DNA from 3 places in the Caballeronia sp. LZ008 genome. Region 3 is predicted to be linked to each of the others. Evidence: predicted binding sites of a transcription regulator. Region 3 holds the regulator's gene; each other region holds the start of a gene.
The links. Region 3 encodes FNR, which switches genes on or off when oxygen is low (the NO sensors DNR and NnrR bind a similar motif). Its sites were predicted from a motif close to TTGATNNNNATCAA; they were not measured.

Region 1: a site for FNR is predicted at 3,883-3,896, ahead of cyoA (ubiquinol oxidase subunit II). Genes of this name have one in related genera too.
Region 2: a site for FNR is predicted at 3,033-3,046, ahead of QCE49_RS29625 (OmpW family protein). Genes of this name have one in related genera too.

What each region holds. Positions count from the first base shown of each region.
Region 1 is NZ_JARUXK010000003.1:1,202,355-1,208,028, reverse strand. It holds gene cyoD (cytochrome o ubiquinol oxidase subunit IV) at 1-260, opposite strand, end outside; gene cyoC (cytochrome o ubiquinol oxidase subunit III) at 260-868, opposite strand; gene cyoB (cytochrome o ubiquinol oxidase subunit I) at 868-2,877, opposite strand; gene cyoA (ubiquinol oxidase subunit II) at 2,881-3,765, opposite strand; gene QCE49_RS24445 (hypothetical protein) at 4,132-4,356, opposite strand; gene QCE49_RS24440 (septal ring lytic transglycosylase RlpA family protein) at 4,461-4,985, opposite strand; gene QCE49_RS34620 (peptidoglycan DD-metalloendopeptidase family protein) at 5,040-5,674, opposite strand, start outside.
Region 2 is NZ_JARUXK010000004.1:1,001,337-1,007,010, forward strand. It holds gene QCE49_RS29610 (zinc-binding alcohol dehydrogenase family protein) at 142-1,152, shown strand; gene QCE49_RS29615 (GFA family protein) at 1,162-1,557, opposite strand; gene QCE49_RS29620 (hypothetical protein) at 1,554-2,126, opposite strand; gene QCE49_RS29625 (OmpW family protein) at 2,332-2,949, opposite strand; gene QCE49_RS29630 (hypothetical protein) at 3,198-3,491, shown strand; gene QCE49_RS29635 (hypothetical protein) at 3,493-3,990, opposite strand; gene QCE49_RS29640 (GlxA family transcriptional regulator) at 4,106-5,074, opposite strand; gene QCE49_RS29645 (HD domain-containing protein) at 5,261-5,674, shown strand, end outside.
Region 3 is NZ_JARUXK010000003.1:297,015-302,688, forward strand. It holds gene QCE49_RS20515 (MFS transporter) at 1-907, shown strand, start outside; gene QCE49_RS20520 (hypothetical protein) at 927-1,121, opposite strand; gene QCE49_RS20525 (zinc-dependent alcohol dehydrogenase family protein) at 1,275-2,312, shown strand; gene QCE49_RS20530 (universal stress protein) at 2,355-2,801, shown strand; gene QCE49_RS20535 (hypothetical protein) at 2,854-3,162, shown strand; gene QCE49_RS20540 (DUF1488 domain-containing protein) at 3,257-3,562, shown strand; gene fnr (fumarate/nitrate reduction transcriptional regulator Fnr) at 3,538-4,272, opposite strand; gene QCE49_RS20550 (response regulator transcription factor) at 4,435-5,082, opposite strand; gene QCE49_RS20555 (universal stress protein) at 5,079-5,546, opposite strand; gene QCE49_RS20560 (PAS domain S-box protein) at 5,631-5,674, opposite strand, start outside.

The DNA of each region.
Region 1 (5,674 bases), 910 kb from region 3:
AGAATGGTGTAGGCAAACGAGATCGCATGCCAGCGCTGTCCCTTCGACGAGTTGACGTGCAGGAAGAACACCACATGCACGATCACCTGCACCGCGGCCAGCACGGCGAGCGCGACGATCGCGCTTTCGCCCTTGAACGCGCCCGAGGTCGCGGCCCAGAACGACGCCACAGTTAGCACGACAGCCAGCACGAAGCCGATGAGATAACCGCGCACGGTGACGTGCGGGAAATCGCTTGTTTCGGTATGAGCATGTGCCATCAGACGACGCTCCCAAGGTAGACGAAGGAAAACACGCAAATCCAGACGATGTCGAGGAAGTGCCAGAAAAGGCTCAGGCAAGCGAGACGGCGCAATTCGCGTTCGTTCATTTGCGGATTGCGTGCGATCTGCACGGCCAACACGACCAGCCAGATCATGCCGATGGACACGTGCAAACCGTGCGTGCCGACGAGCGTGAAGAACGCCGACCAGAATGCGCTGCGTTGCGGACCCGCGCCTTCAGCGATCAGATGCGCGAACTCCTGCATTTCCAGAAAGAGGAAGCCCGCACCCAGCAGGAACGTGACGAACAGCCACGCGAGCACCGCGCCCGACTTGCGGCGCGTCGCCGAGATCATCGCGAGACCGAAGGTCAGGCTGCTCGTGAGAAGCAGGCCCGTTTCGTACGCGACGTCCTTCAGGTTGAAGAGATCCTTGGGCGTCGGGCCGCCTGCGGTCTGCATCGCGAACATCGCGAAGGTTGCAAAGAGCGACGTGAACAGCACGCAGTCGGTCATCAGATAGGCCCAGAAGCCGAACACCGAATGCGACTGGTGCTCGTGCTCATGGCCATGCGCGTGTTGCGCGGATAGCGTCGATTGCGACATTACATTGCCTCCAGTTCGAGTTCGCGAGCCGAGCCGGCCTTCGCAGGCGTCTTGGGCGGACGGTTGCGCTCTTCGGTCGACTTCACGGTCGCGGCCGGGATGATGAAGCCGGCGTTATCGCGGAAGCTGTAACCGATAGCCGTCGCGAAGATGCCGACCATGCTTGCAGCAGCGAGCCACCAGATGTGCCAGATAGCCGCGAAACCGAAGGCCAGCGCGAACAGGCCGATGACCAGACCCGCGCTCGTATTCGACGGCATGTGGATGTCGCGGTACGGACGCGTATCGATGCGGCCGTGTTCCTTGGCATCGGCGAAGTCGTCGAGTTCGCGCACAGCGGGAATATTCGCGAAGTTATAGACCGGCGGCGGCGAGCTGATGGACCACTCGAGCGTGCGCGCACCCCACGGATCGCCGGTGACATCGCGATACGCAGGCTGATTGCGGCGGATGATACTGACCACGATCTGCGCGACCTGGAACACGACGCCCAGCGCGATGATGCCCACGCCCACGGCAGCGGCGATGAAGAACGGCTGCCACGACGGGTCGTCGTAGTGATTCAGGCGGCGCGTCGCACCCATGAAGCCGAGGATGTAGATCGGCACGAACGCGACGAAGAAGCCGACGAACCAGCACACGAACGCACTCTTGCCGAGCTTTTCGTCGAGCTTGAAGCCGAACACCTTCGGCCACCAGTACGAAATGCCGGCGAAGTAACCGAACACCACGCCGCCGATGATCGCGTTATGGAAGTGCGCGATCAGGAACAGGCTGTTGTGAAGCACGAAGTCCGCGCCGGGAATCGCGAGCATCACGCCCGTCATGCCGCCCAGCGTGAAGGTGATGACGAAGCCGATGGTCCAGAGGATTTGCGAAGTCATCTGCACGCGGCCTCGATACATCGTGAAGAGCCAGTTGAAGATCTTCACGCCGGTCGGGATGGAAATGACCATCGTCATAATGCCGAAGAAGGCATTGACGTTAGCGCCCGAGCCCATCGTGAAGAAGTGGTGCAGCCACACGAGGAACGACAGCACCATGATGCAGCACGTGGCCCAGACCATCGTCTTGTAGCCGAACAACGGCTTCTTCGAGAACGTCGCGACCACTTCCGAGTAAATGCCGAAGGCGGGCAGAACCAGGATGTAGACCTCAGGATGACCCCAGGCCCAGATCAGGTTCAGGTAGACCATCGGGTTGCCGCCGCCGTCGTTCGTGAAGAAGTGCATGCCGAGGTAACGGTCCAGCGCCAGCAGCGCGAGCGCGACGGTCAGGATCGGGAACGTCGCCATGATCAGCACGTTCGAGCAGAACGCCGTCCACGTGAAGACCGGCATCTTCATCCACGTCATGCCGGGCGCGCGCATCTTCACGATCGTCACGAAGAAGTTCACCGCGGTGAGCAGCGTGCCGACGCCGGACAACTGCAACGCCCAGATGTAGTAGTCGACCCCGACGCCCGGATTGAACTGCGTCTCGGAGAGCGGCGGATACGCGAGCCAGCCCGTCGTCGAGAACTCGCCGATGAACAGCGACAGGTTGATCAGAATGGCGGCGACGGCCGTCATCCAGAACGACAGCGAGTTGATGAACGGGAACGCCACGTCACGCGCGCCGATCTGCAGGGGCACGACGAGGTTGAAGAACGCGACCAGCAGCGCCATGGCCATGAAGAAGATCATGATCGTGCCGTGGGCCGTGAAGATCTGGTCGAAGTGATGCGGCGGCAGATAGCCGGGCCCATCGAGCGCGATGGCCTGTTGCACGCGCATCATGACGGCGTCGGCGAAGCCGCGCACGAGCATCAGCCCGGCGACGACCAGATACATGACGCCGATGCGCTTGTGATCGACCGAAGTCAGATACTCGCGCCAGAGCCAGCCCCATTTGCCGAGTTTAGTGATAAGGCCGACCGTACCGAGCGCGAGGACCGCCATGAAGACGGTCGCCCCCATGATGATTGGCTCGTGGTACGGGATCGCCTCAAGCGTTAGTTTGCCGAACATGGCTTACCCCTTGGTTACACAATTTGCGCCTACGACCGAGTTGCCGTAGTTGTACTTCGCGACGATGTTGTTGAAGAGCTTCGGATCGACGGTCGAGAAGTAGCGCACCGCGACCTTTTCGCTCGGACGCGCGACGCCGGCGTAGACGTCCATGCTCAGATTCTCGGGCGCGTTCTTGACCTGCTTCAGCCACGCGTCGAAGTCTTCGTTGGACATGGCCAGTGCACGGAACTTCATGTCGGAGAAGCCCTTGCCGCTGTAGTTCGCCGAGATGCCTGCGTAGTCGCCTGCGTGATCGGCCATCAGGTGCAGCTTCGTCTGCATGCCCGCCATCGCGTAGATCTGGCTGCCGAGTTGCGGGATGAAGAAAGAATTCATCACCGAATCGGACGTGATGCGGAAGTTCACCGGCGTGCCGACCGGGAACGCGAGCTGGTTCACCGACGCGACGCCAAGATCCGGATAGATGAACAGCCACTTCCAGTCGAGCGCCACGACTTCGACGTTGATCGGCTTGACTTCGGATTGCAGCGGCTTGTACGGATCGAGCTCGTGCGTGGTTTTCCACGTGAGGATGCCGAGGTACAGGATGATGGCTGCGGGAATCGCCCAGACCACGACTTCGATGGCCGTGGAATGCGCCCATTTCGGCGCATACGTGGCCTTCGTGTTGGACGCGCGATAGCGCCATGCGATGAACAGGGTGAGCAGGATCACCGGGACTACGACGAGAAGCATGGCGTAAGTCGCGGTGGCGATCAGCGACGATTCCGCTGCGCCAATCACGCCTTTCGAGTCCAACACCTCCAGCTTGCATCCCGAAAGACAAAGACTGGCTATCAACCCCGATAACAATGGCACTGCTAAACGTTGGGTATTTTCATTCATTGCATTCGCTGGTTTCGATGATCGAAGCGTCCAGGGAAGAACGCCGTTGCACGGCTTTGCGCCGCGTCAAGATCATGCCACGCGCGATTTTTCGCGATGACGCGAATGGTTGAAATTTTGTTTCAGATCAAGTTGATGCGACGGAGTGTCGCGCGAAGGCGGAACTTTTTGCCTACTCCGAAAGGAGCAGGCGAGTCTACAACGAAGGGATGGAATTGCGAGTGTGATAAAGCGACGTCAAAGCGTGTTCGAGCCGCGCGATGGATCGCCGCGATAACTTCGCCGGGTTCGATCGTCTCACGTGGTGAAGCCGAGCCGCGTGCCCGGGTGAAGCCACGGCCCAGGCGCCTTCTTCGGTTCTTCTCGCTAAAGGCCGGCGAGAGGCCGGGATTCCCGAATGGCATTCGATCGCTCGATTTCATCGCGCCGTCGCTGGCTCGCATCGGCAATGGCCTCGCGGTTCGAAGCGCTCCATGCGGACATGGTCGCCTGCATCACGTCGATCGGACTCCCCTTGGTGTCGATCGCAGCCAGGACGCAACCCAGAAGGTAGGTCAGCACGAACAGGAAGATGCAAGACCGGCGCGTCATGAGTTGCGGTGCATAGGCGGCAATGGCAGGAGCATTGCCTTGGTGAGCGGGAGGCGGGGGGATGGTGCCCGCTTGTGTGAGAGTCGAGACATGGGAGCGGCAGTCTACGACGGAGTGTGGAAACCGGAATCGGTCGATAGTTCGACTTGGGCCGAACCACGCCGGACAATGCCCAGCGCAGCGGCTGCCCCGTATGACAGATCAATGATTCTGTTGCGTGAAACCGGACCGCGATCGTTGATTCGGACGAGGACGGACGGGCTCCCTCCCGGAAGCGTGACGCGGATCCACGATCCGAGCGGTAGCGTGCGATGTGCCGCTGTCATGGCATACATGTCGAAGCGCTCGCCGCTGGCGGTGCGTCGACCGTGAAACGTTCGCCCGTACCAGGATGCAATCCCGGCTTGATGGTACGCGCGCGCGGTCGGTGTCTCGTCCGGCCGGTCGGATGAAGTGATTTCGGTCGAAACGGAATCGTCGTTTGCGGATTGAACCGGCAGGCTCGACGCGCTCGCCGGTTGGTTTGTCGAAGCGCCCTCATTGCCTAGCTCCGACAGAGAGGCTGCACATCCGGCGATCAACAGGATGCAGGCGAAGGCGCTGAGGATGCGCGGCTGAAGCATGTTCATTCGGTGCATATCGCTTTGTTCGAGAGCAAGTAACCTGACCTGACGTTCGACGGATCACGAAGCGCAGTCGGAAAGGTAGGGCAGGGGATCGACTGGCTGACGATCCCGTCTCACCTCGAAAAGCAGCGATGGCTGACCATTCGTTTGAGCGCCCATCGTCGCGATGGCTTGCCCCTTCGTTACGTCGGCCCCTTCCTTGGTCAGAACGTTTTGGATATGGCCATAGGCAGTCAGGTAGCGACTGTCATGCTTCAGTATTACGAGGCTGCCGTAGCCCGCGATCTCGTTACCCGCATACACCACGCGTCCTCCTTTCGCCGCACGGATCGTGTCTCCCGCTGCGCCACCGATGACAACGCCCCGGACCCCGTCCACACCGAAGCGCTTCAGGATTGGGCCCTTTATCGGCCAGGACAAGGAATCGGATCGGCAGCGTGTTGCGTTCACACTCCGCTGCGTGGAATCGTCCGAGCCGGCAACCGATGCCGATGGCGGACCGACCCGCAGCAGTTGGCCGTTCGTCAGTGGAGTGCTGGCGGAAAGCCCGTTCCAGGCGGCAATCGCGTTCGGGTCGCGACCGTAGGCGGCTGCGATCGAAGCGAGGGTGTCCGCGCCTGTGACGCGGTAGAAGCCGGCAGGTGCCGCCGGGGCAGCGGCAGCGTCGGTTTGCGAAGCTGGCTTGGTCGCGG
Region 2 (5,674 bases), on a different contig from region 3:
AATATAAGGCGAAACCGCCCGCGCCGCTGGCTGCGCATCCGGCCTTACCACTTTTTCGATATTGAAATTGGCTTGACCAAATCGGCGCGCATCGTTAGATTGACGGACGCCCCACTCCAACGACATATCGAGACATCCAGCATGCTGACCGTCATCTGCGAAACGCCCGGAACCCTGAAAGCCGAACAGCGCGAGAAACCGCAGCGCGCCGACAACGAAGTGCTGCTGCGCGTGAAGCGCGTCGGCGTGTGCGGCACGGACCTGCACATCTTCACCGGCAATCAGCCTTATCTGTCGTATCCGCGCGTGATGGGCCACGAGTTGTCGGGCGTGATCGAGGAAGCGGACGCATCGAGCGGGCTGAAGGCGGGCGACACCGTCTACGTGATGCCGTATCTGTCGTGCGGCAAGTGCATCGCGTGCCGTCAGGGCAAGACGAATTGCTGCGTGAACATTCAAGTGCTCGGCGTGCATCGCGATGGCGCGTTCACCGAATATCTGAATCTGCCCGCGCAATTCGTCCATAAGGCCGAGGGCGTCACGCTCGATCAGGCCGCGATGGTCGAATTCCTCGCGATCGGCGCGCACGCCGTGCGTCGCGCGGACGTGCAGCCGGGGCAGCGCGTGCTGGTTGTCGGCACGGGTCCGATCGGCATGGCGGCCATCACCTTCTCGCGGCTGCGCGGCGCGAACGTCACCGCGCTCGATACGCGCGAAGACCGGCTCGCGTTCTGCAAGCGCGAACTGAAAGTGGACGCGACCGTGCAGATCGGCGAGCAGGACAAGGAACAACTGTCGACGCTCACGAATGGCGAATTCTTCGATGTGGTGTTCGACGCGACCGGCAATTCGCGCGCGATGGAACGCGGCTTCGAATTCATCGCGCACGGCGGGAAGTACGTGCTGGTGTCGATCGTGCCGGATCGCATCTCCTTCGCCGATCCGGAGTTCCACAAGCGCGAAGCGACGCTGCTCGCGAGCCGCAACGCGACGCCCGAGGACTTCGAGACCGTGCTCGCCGCGATGCGCAAGGGCGAAGTGCCGACGGATGCGCTCAACACGCATCGTCTGACGCTGAGCGATGTGCCGACGCAGTTCTCGTCGCTGCTCGATCCGAAAGCGGGCGTTGTGAAAGCGATCGTCGAATGCTGACGGGTTGAATCAGGGCGCGCCGCGTACAAAGCGCGGCCGTCCTTGCGCGTCGTGCCACGGCTCGGCGCTTTTGCACCAGATTTCGTACTGCGGCGGATAAAGGCCGGTTTCATCGAAGATGCCGGTCGGCACCTCGATTTCGTCGACGCCGTCGAACGCCAGATAGACCGGCGATCCGCACAGCGGGCAATGATGCCGCCTGCCCGTCGCGGAGCTCGCCCACGCGACCGTGTCGCCCGTCACGGCAAACGCATCGCGCGGAAAGATCGCGTAAACGCCGAACGGCGCACCGTGGATGCGCCGGCACGTCATGCAGTGACACAGATTCACTTCCTTCGGCGCGCCCGCGACGCGCACCCGCACCGCGCCGCACGCACATCCGCCTTCGTGAAGCGGCTGATTCATCGGGTGAAGTAGCCGCGGTTCTGCATGCATTCGCTGTAGGCGCGCCAGTAGCGCGTCATCGGCGGCTCGGGCGGCGGCAGCGGCGGCATCTTCATGTCGCCGCCGTAGATCGCGTCGGATGCGCCGGATGCGCCCGCCGCCATCGATGCGGGCATCGCCGGCATGCCGGGCATCGCGCCGGATGCGGGATGCGGCAAGGCGGTCACGCCCGTCGCGCCGGACGCACCCGACGCGGCGATCGCCGCCGATGCGCCCGATGCAGGCGCCGCCGCAGACGCCGCGAGCGCACCCGATGCGCCCGCCGCACTCGCCGGCAACGGCGGCTCGACCGGACGCGGCGGCGTGAGCGTGCGCGTGTCGCGCTGCGCCTGAGCGTCGCGCGATGGCGCTTGCGACTCGCGCGCCATGTTCACTTTGGTCGTCTGATTGGCGTAGCCGTAGCAGGCGGCGTTATCGATCGATTGCTGCCACGCGCTCTGGCTGCGGCCTGGCACGGTGAGCGGCTGTTGCGCGAAGGCGGCGCCACACGCCGCGAGCAAAACGAATCCCGCGTAAGTGGAAGGTCTCATTGGCTTGCAGTTCCCCGATGCGGTTTTATTAGTCGTTGCAGTTTCTTGCGCCGCTCGGACACACTTCGAGCGACGCGAGTCTGCGCCGGGCCTGCTGTCAAGGATACCGCGCCCGCCGAACCGTCCACGCCAGAAGCACTGGCATCTTCCGCCAACTTTCAGACGATGCGCGGCGCGGCGCACATTTGCCGCGATGAACCGCGCATCAGAACTTCATGCCGACGCCAAGGCCGATCACCCACGGATCGATCTTGAGCGAGCCGAGATCGGCGCCGCCCGCCGATGCGCTCGTTCGCATCCAGATCTTCTTCACGTCGGCGTTGACGAACAAATTCTTCGCCACCTGTACGTCGACGCCCGCCTGCAACGCCGGGCCGAAGCTGCTGTGCTTGATCGACACCGGCGTGTCGCCCGCCTTGAGCTTGTCGTTGTAGAAGTACGTATAGTTCACGCCCGCGCCGACATACGGACGCACGCGCCCCGCGTGATTGAAGTGATATTGCAGGAGCAGCGTCGGCGGCAGCACGCCCACGCCGCCAAGCCCGCCGATGTTCGATGTCACCTGATGCCGCGACGTGCCGAGAATCAATTCCACACCGATGTCATCGCGGATCATGTACGTGAAATCGAGCTCCGGCACGATCGCGTTGTTGACGTTGACACCGAGCGTGCCGAGCGTGCCCCCCGCTGTCACATCGGGCTGAATGCTGATCGCGCGCAGGCGAACCAGCACATCGCCGGCGTGGATGCCGCCCATCGCATCGCTCGACGATGCATCGCCTGCCGCCTGCGCCGCGCCCGCGAACAACGCCGCGCATGCCATGACGATTGCCCCGAGACCCTTTCTCATTTTTAGCTCACTCACGTTAAAAGTGAGAATTGTCCGAGCGAGGGTCGGTCGCGCCTTTGACCACAATCAACGCGCGCCAGACGCGCGCCGCCTATCGCGGCAAGCCTTGCGCGCGGACAAGCATGCTTTACGCATCGGCGGGTCTGCGACCGCGCGCCACTTGCGGGCGGGTCCGCGCCTTGCTGAACGAAGAGAACGTGCAGAACAAAGGGAGGAAGCAGATGAGACCCACAATCGGCACACTCGGGCGCATGACGGGGATTCTTCTCGGCGGCACATTGGCCGTCGTGGCGAGCGCGCAGCAGGCGCCGCAAAAACCGAACAAGCTCGATTACGACAGTACGCCCGCGTATCAGGAGAAAAACGTGACGCCGCCCGCTGCGGCCGCCGCGAATGCCAGCGATGCGCTGAAGACGCGGCCGGGCAAGACGTCATCGGGCAAGGGCGCAGCGCCCGACCGGCCGAACGGGCTCGGCTTCGACTCGGGCGCGAGCGGCATGAGCAAGAAGCAGTAGATCACGCGTCGGCCGGCTTGTCCGGCCACGGCCACGTCGAATAGCGCGACGGCTTTTCCGCTTCCGCTGCCGGCGTGGCTTCGTGCACAGGCGCCGCGCTCGTTGCGACTTCGGAGAGATCCTCGCCGAACCACGGCACTTCCTTGCGCCGCTCTTCCATGTAGGCGTTCCAGCCCTTCGCGTTGTCCGCGAAGAGATCGTGCTTCACGGTGTTCGCCAGCATCGGGCGATTCAGCGTTTCATCGAGCAGCGCTTTCGGCCAAACGAAAAACGCGCCCGATGCACGGCGGATGAAATCGCGCGGCGGCATGGTCGCGTCGACGAAGCCGAGCAGCGTGAAGCCCGCGAGCGCGTCGTTGCCCTTCACCGCTTCGCCGATGCTCGCGTATTCGTCGGCGCATTGGCTCAGGCAAAACACGGACTCCAGCACGTCGCCGAGATGCAGCAGCAGTGCGCGTCGTTCGTAGGGATCTTGCGTGGCGGTCTCTTGTTTCGTCATTCGCTGTTCCGATATGTCGAGGGTGGATTCTGCGGCGCGCGCACTGTCGCACGGGCCGCGTTCATCTCGAATTTTAGCGAACCCGGCGTCACGCGTCGGCGCGCCAGCGCCCCGATCACTTCACAAAGCGCGTGCGAAAGCTCAGTCGATAATCATTCGGCGATACACCGAGCCGCCGCGTGAACACGAGCCGCATGCGGTCCGCCGTGCCGAAGCCGCAGTCGTAGGCGACGGTTTTCAGCGGCGTGTCGCCGCTTTCGAGCATATTGCGCGCCGCGTCGACGCGCGCCCGTTCGACGAACTCGTGCGGCGTCAACTGCGCGAGTTGCACGAAGGCGCGCGCGAAGTTGCGCTCGCTCATGCCCGCGACGCTCGCCATGCGCGCGACGGACAGCCGCTCGCCGATGTGCTCCATGACGTACGCCTGCACTTTCGCGACCGGCGACGTGTCGTCGGCGGGGGCGCTCAGATACGGGCTGAACTGCGATTGTCCGCCGCGCCGCTGCGCGAATACGACGAGCCGTTTCGCGACCGCGAGCGCGACTTGCGCGCCGTGATCTTCGGCGACGAGCGCGAGCGCGACATCGATGCCCGCCGTCACGCCCGCCGACGTGACGAGATTGCCGTCGCGCATATAAATGCGATCGAGTTCGACGCGTGCGCGCGGAAAACGCTCCGCGAGCCGCGGCGCATTCTGCCAGTGCGTGGTGACATTGCGGCCGTCGAGCAGGCCCGCGTGACCGAGCGCGAATGCGCCGGTGCAGATCGAGCCGTAACGCTCGCAGCGCGACGCCGTATCGACGAGCCAGTTGCAGAGGCGCGGATCGGGTTCATCGACGGGAAGGCTCGGACCGCCCGCGACGAGCGCCGTGCCGTAATGGCGATCGGCTTTGTCGAACGGCAGATCCGCGACGAGCCGCGTGCCGTTCGACGCGCGCACGATGCGCTCCTCCGGTCCGACAAGCGTGATCTCATACGCGTCCGAGGCAGCGATGAAGCCGTTCGCTTCCGCGAAGACATCGACGGGACCGGCCACATCGAGCGCCTGCACGCCCTGAAAGATTGCGATTGCAACTGTCGGCATCGGAGAGAAAGTCGGTGATGAGCGCGCGTGGCGGAAGACGGCGTGCGCCTGGCAGAGTTCGACGCGTCGTTTCGATTGAGACGCGAGCGCCTTTTGAAGAGACTGAAGGCATCGGACGCGCTGCGCGATTTTAGCAACGCACGACGCTTCGCGTCTTTCATCGACTCACATTCCGGAGCTTCAAACATGAGCGAAATCATCGCAGGCATCAGCATTCCCGACAGCCAGATGGCGCGCGAAGCCACGCAACTCGTACGCGATACGGAACCCGACCTGCTCTATCATCACTCGCGCCGCGTGTTCCTGTTCGGCGCGCTCGCGGGCGAACGCAAGCGGCTGAAATACGATCCCGAACTGCTTTATATCGGCGCGATGTTCCACGACATGGGCCTCACCGATGCATACAGCAGCCCGCACGACCGCTTCGAAGTCGATGGCGCGAACGCGGCGCGCGATTTCCTGCGCGGGCATGGCATCGGCGAAAGCGAGATCGAGCAGGTGTGGGATGCGATCGCGCTGCACACGACGCCCGGCATTCCGCAGCACAAGAAACCGGTGGTCGCGCTCGTCACGGCGGGCGTCGAGATGGATGTGCTCGGT
Region 3 (5,674 bases):
GATGGTGACGCTGATGTTCAGCGGATATTCCGTCGGCGGCATGCTCGCGGCGCTCGTCGGCAAGGGGATGATCGAGCGCTACGGCTGGCAATCCGTCTTCATCGCGGCGGGCCTTCCGGCGCTGCTCGCGCCTGTGATCCTCAAGTACATGCCCGAGTCGCTCGCATTCCTCGTGCGAAACGAACGCGCGGCGCGCCTGAAGGACATTCTTTCGCGCGTCGATCCGCGCTATGTGCCGCAAGAGGCCGACCGCTTCGCGCTTTCCGATCGCGAAGCCGCGCCCGGTTCGTCGATCGCGCGACTCTTCGCCGAAGGACGCGGCATGAGCACCGTCATGTTGTGGATCGCGTTCTTCATGTGCCTCTTCATGGTCTACGCGCTGAGTTCGTGGCTGACGAAACTGATGGCTGGCGCGGGGCACAGCCTCGGCTCGGCGCTCACGTTCGTGCTCGTTCTGAACTTCGGCGCGATGATCGGCGCGATCGGCGGCGGATGGCTCGCGGACCGCTTCAACATCAAGTACGTGCTGATCGCCATGTACGCGCTCGCCGCGATTTCCATCAGCCTGTTGGGCGTGAAGGTGCCGGTCGGCGTGCTGTTTTTCCTGGTGGGTCTCGCGGGCGCATCGACGATCGGCACGCAGATCGTCACGTATGCGTTCGCCGGTCAGTTCTATCCGACCGCGATCCGCTCGACGGGCATCGGCTGGGCGTCTGGCATCGGGCGCAGCGGGGCGATTCTCGCGCCTATCGTGATCGGCTTTCTCGTGAGCAAGGCGTTGCCGCTGCAGCAGAACTTCGTCGCCATCGCGGTGCCCGGCGTCATCGCGATGCTTGCCGTTTGTCTGATCGATGCGCGTCGTTCGCGCAATGACGCCATCGCCGTGGCCGCCGCCGATCCGGCGTAACGACGCGTGCGCCCGGCAATCACTCCTTCGCGGGCTTCGGTTGCCGGGCCTTCTGCGGCTCGGATGGAGCGCCGCGCTGCGTCGGCGCGCGCGTGCAGGCATCGGGCGGCGTGACATAAGGCACGTCGTGGCAGCAGCACGCATAGACCGGAAAGCCGTACGCGTTCGTGCGGACGATGGTCGTCGGTCCATGCAACGGACACACCGCTTTCATGCAGCCTCCTGAAAATGAAAACGCAGTCAATCAGGTGGTTTCATGTTACTCGCGATATGCGCGTGCGCTTGATTCAAGTCAATCGGAGCCGCGGGCGTCCCGATAGAGTGAGAGCGTCGATTCACGTCACGCGCCACGCAACGGAGTTCGCAGATGAAAGCACTCGTCTATCACGGCCCCGGCATCAAGTCGCTCGACGAGCGGCCGAAACCCGCGCTCGCCGCCGCCACCGATGCGATCGTTCGCGTGACGCGCACGACCATCTGCGGAACCGATCTGCACATTCTCAAGGGCGATGTTCCCACCTGCGAGCCCGGCCGCGTGTTGGGTCACGAAGGCGTGGGCGTCGCCGAGGACGTCGGCGCGGCGGTGTCGACGTTCAAGCCGGGCGATCGCGTGCTGATCTCGTGCATTTCGTCGTGCGGAAAGTGCGAGGCGTGCCGGCGCGGCATGTATTCGCACTGCGCGACGGGCGGCTGGATTCTCGGCCACAAGATCGACGGCACGCAGGCCGAATACGTGCGCATCCCGCACGCGGATACGAGCCTCTATCCGATTCCGGCAGATGTCGAGGAAGAGGCGCTCGTCATGCTCTCCGACATTCTTCCGACGGGCTTCGAATGCGGCGTGCTCAACGGGCGCGTGCAGCCGGGCAGCACGGTCGCGATAGTCGGCGCGGGGCCGGTCGGTCTCGCCGCCTTGCTCACCGCGCAGTTCTACGCGCCGGCGCAGATCGTCATGATCGATCGCGACGCGCATCGGCTCGAAATCGCGCGTACGTTCGGCGCGAGCGCGTGCATCGACATCGCGCGCACGGAGGCCGTCGCCGAGATCATGCGTCTGACCGATGGCGCGGGCGTCGATTGCGCCGTCGAAGCGGTCGGCGTGCCGGCGACCTTCGAGCTGTGCCAGCAGATCGTCGCGGCGGGCGGCACCATCGCGAATGTCGGCGTGCATGGCGTGAAGGCCGATCTGCATCTCGAATCGCTCTGGGATCGCAACATCAGCATCACGACGCGTCTCGTCGATACGGTCAGCACGCCGATGCTGCTCAAGACCGTGCGCGCGGGGCGGCTGCAGCCGAAGCAGCTCATCACGCACCGCTTCACGCTCGCGCGCGCGCTCGACGCTTACGACACCTTTGGCCGCGCGGCGGAAACGAACGCGCTGAAGGTCATCATCGAAATTTGAAGTGGGCGGCCTTCAGCGGGAAGCCGTGCGGGCCGAAAAACGATGTACCGCAAAATCCTGGTTGCGCTCGATGGCAGCGAGTGCTCGCAACGCGCGCTCGACGAAGCGATCCGCATCGGCGCGCGTGCGCGAGTGAATGTCGTGTACGTGATCGACGTGGCCGCGCTTTCGTCGTATCCGGCGCAGTATCGCGTGAACGTGCGCGAGGAAGGCGGGCACGCGCTCGATATCGCGTATGCGCGCGTGATCGATGCGGGCATCGAATGCGAAACGGAACTCGCGGAGACGCGCAACGTCACCGATACGATCGCGAAGTGCCTGCAGCGCCGCGCGGTGCACATGCCCGCGGATCTCGTCGTGATGGGCACGCATGGCCGGACCGGGTTGCGCAGGCTCGCGCTCGGCAGCGTCGCGGAAGCGTTCGTCAGACGCTCGACGTGTCCGGTGCTGCTCACGCGCGCACCGAAGCATGTCGCGAAAGACGCGTGAGCCACGACGAGTGAGGCGCGCCCGCGCGATGGCCTGACCGGAGAACAATGACATGGGCCTCGGAATGCAGATCGCCTGCCTCGGCTTCGCGGGCTCGAGCGCGATCGAACGCGAAGCGGGCGTCGAACTCGTGCGGCTTGCGGGCGTCGCGAAAGACATCGTCGATTGCAGGCTCACGATCAAGGCGTCGCTCGATCGCGCGGGACGCACCGTCTTCGACGCGCAACTGGTTCTGCTCACGCGCGATTCCGAGCAGGTCACGGTGCAACGCAGCACACACGCCGACGTGAACGCGGCGCTGCGTCATACATTCGATGACGCCGTTCAGCTGCTTCAGCGCGGCGCGCCGGATGCGATTTGATCCAGATCAATACGCGCTCCGAAACCGTGGCCAAGACTAAGTGGATATGCGCTGCGCCGGCTCGCGTCGCATCAACGTTCCACGAGGTATCGGCATGATCGTTACGTTTCCGAGTCAGCCGCCCGTCTATCAGGGCGATGTCCCTTCGCTCACTTTCGCCGCCTTCGCGGACGGTGAGCCGATCGAGTGCACCATTTCGGCCGAAGCGCTGGAGGATCACTTCGGCGCGGCGTCGTGGCGTGAGGAAGATCTGCAGCAGGCGTTCGAGAGCCATCGCTCGTCGATAGAAGGCGCCGCCGAACATGTGCTGAGCCGCGTCGGCGGCACGTCGGTGATGCTGCGCAGCGGATTTTTCCGCTTTCGCGAAGCGCGCGCTCAGACTGCTTCGAGCCGCGCCTGATCGAGGATCCGCACGTCCTTGCCGCGCGCGTCGATCACGCCGGCCTTTTGCAGCCGCGAGAACATGCGGCTGACCGTTTCGATCTTCAGCCCGAGATAGCTGCCGATTTCCTCGCGCGTCATGCGCATCACGAATTGCGCGGGCGAATAGCCGCGCGCCTTCATGCGCGTCGACAGATTGAGCAGGAAGGCCGCGACGCGCTGCTCCGCCGTCATCGTGCCGAGCAGCATCATCAGATTGGATTCGCGCACGATCTCGCCGCACATCATGCGATGAACGTGATGCTGCACCGCCTTCACTTCGCGGCACAGCAATTCGAGCAGATCGAACGGAACGATGCAGACGACGCTGTCTTCCAGCGCGATGGCGTCGCACGCGTGCCGGTCGGTGCTCACGCCGTCGAACCCGAGGGGCTCGGCCGCCAGATGAAAGCCCGTGACCTGCTCGTGTCCTTCGCGATGCATGACGACGGTCTTGAAGCAGCCGCTGCGCAGCGCATAGAGACTCTGGAAGGGATCGCCGCTGCGGAAAAGCGTTTCGCCGCGCCGCACGAAGCGCGTCGAGCTGATCATCGCGTCGAGACGCTGATAATCGACCGGCGACAAGCCGGACGGCATGCAGATGCGCTTCATCGAACACGTCGAGCAACGCGTGCTCGGCGGCTTCGCGTCGGCGTGCATGCCGGGACTGTCTGCGCTCGCGGAAATCATGCTGCGCCTCCTGTCGAACCGGATCGCGCATCGACGCGCGATCCCGCATGTCACCTGTCCAATTATGGAGTGCGCTGTCTCGAAAAAATGTCGGTGCTGGCTGATCGTGCCGTAGGCATTCGGGAAGACGTGTAGGGAAATGCCGACACGCGCCGCTTCGATTCAGGCGCTGTCGTCGTCGAAAAGCTGATGGCGCACCGCGTAGCGCACGAGCGCGGCTTCGTGGGGAATCTGCATTTTTTCGAGGATGCGCGCCTTGTAGGTGCTGATGGTCTTCGCGCTCACGCACAACGCCTCGCCGATATCGCTGATGGATTCGCCCGCGCACAGCCGCCGGAACACTTCGAACTCGCGGTTCGACAATCGCTGATGCGGTAGCGCATCGTCAGGTTCGGTGAGGCTTTGCGCGAAGCGTTCGGCCATCGCGAGGCTCACGTACGCGCCGCCCGACGCGACCTTGGCGACCGCCGCGACCAGCTCCGCGCTCGCGCTTTCCTTCGTCAGATAGCCCGACGCGCCAGCCTTGAACGCGCGCGCGGCGTATTGCTGCTCGGCGTGCATCGTGAGCACGAGAATGCGCAGTGCGGGCTTTTCGTCCTTGATCTGCTTGAGCAGGTCGAGGCCGCTGCGGCCGGGCATCGACAGATCGAGCACGAGCACGTCCGCCTCCGTTCCGCGCACGAGCGCGAGCGTGCCCGGCCCGTCGCTCGCTTCGCCGGCGACCTCGAAGCCGTGCGCGTTCGCGAGGATATGGCGCAGGCCGTCGCGCACGAGCGCGTGGTCATCGGCGATCAGGACTTTCGTCGTCATGGATTCGGTTCTTCCGTTTCGCGGCCCGGCACCAGCAGAACGGGACACCGCGACAGCCGCGCGAAACCTTCCGCGACGCTGCCGAGCACGATCCGCCGCAAGCCGCGCCGCCCGTGCGTGCCCATGACGACGAGATCGGCGCGGAAATCGTCGGCGCAATGACGGATGCGCTGCGGGATGTCATCGCCGAGATACTCGACTTCGCACACGCGCGGCGTGCCCTTGACGCCCGCTTGCGTCATGCGCTCCGTGGCCGTCGCAGCGAGCCGCCGGCCTTCCTCCAGCAATGCGTCGCGCAGGCCAGGATAGAACGCGCTCGTGGCGTCGTAGGAAACGGGCTGCATGTCGACGACGAAGAGCGGCTGAATTTGCGCCGCGCTCGCGCTTGCGATCCTGATCGCCTCATCGAGGGCGTGGAGGGAAGTCGGGCTGCCGTCGATGGGCACGAGAATGCGGTTGTACATGACGATCTCCTGATCCGGTGTGTTGGCGCGTCGCGGGTGTGCGATCGAGTCTACGGACGGCGTATGCAAAACGGTTGACGCAAGTCAAGGAACGGACCGGTCATCGGCGGGGCGATGAAGCGGAATGT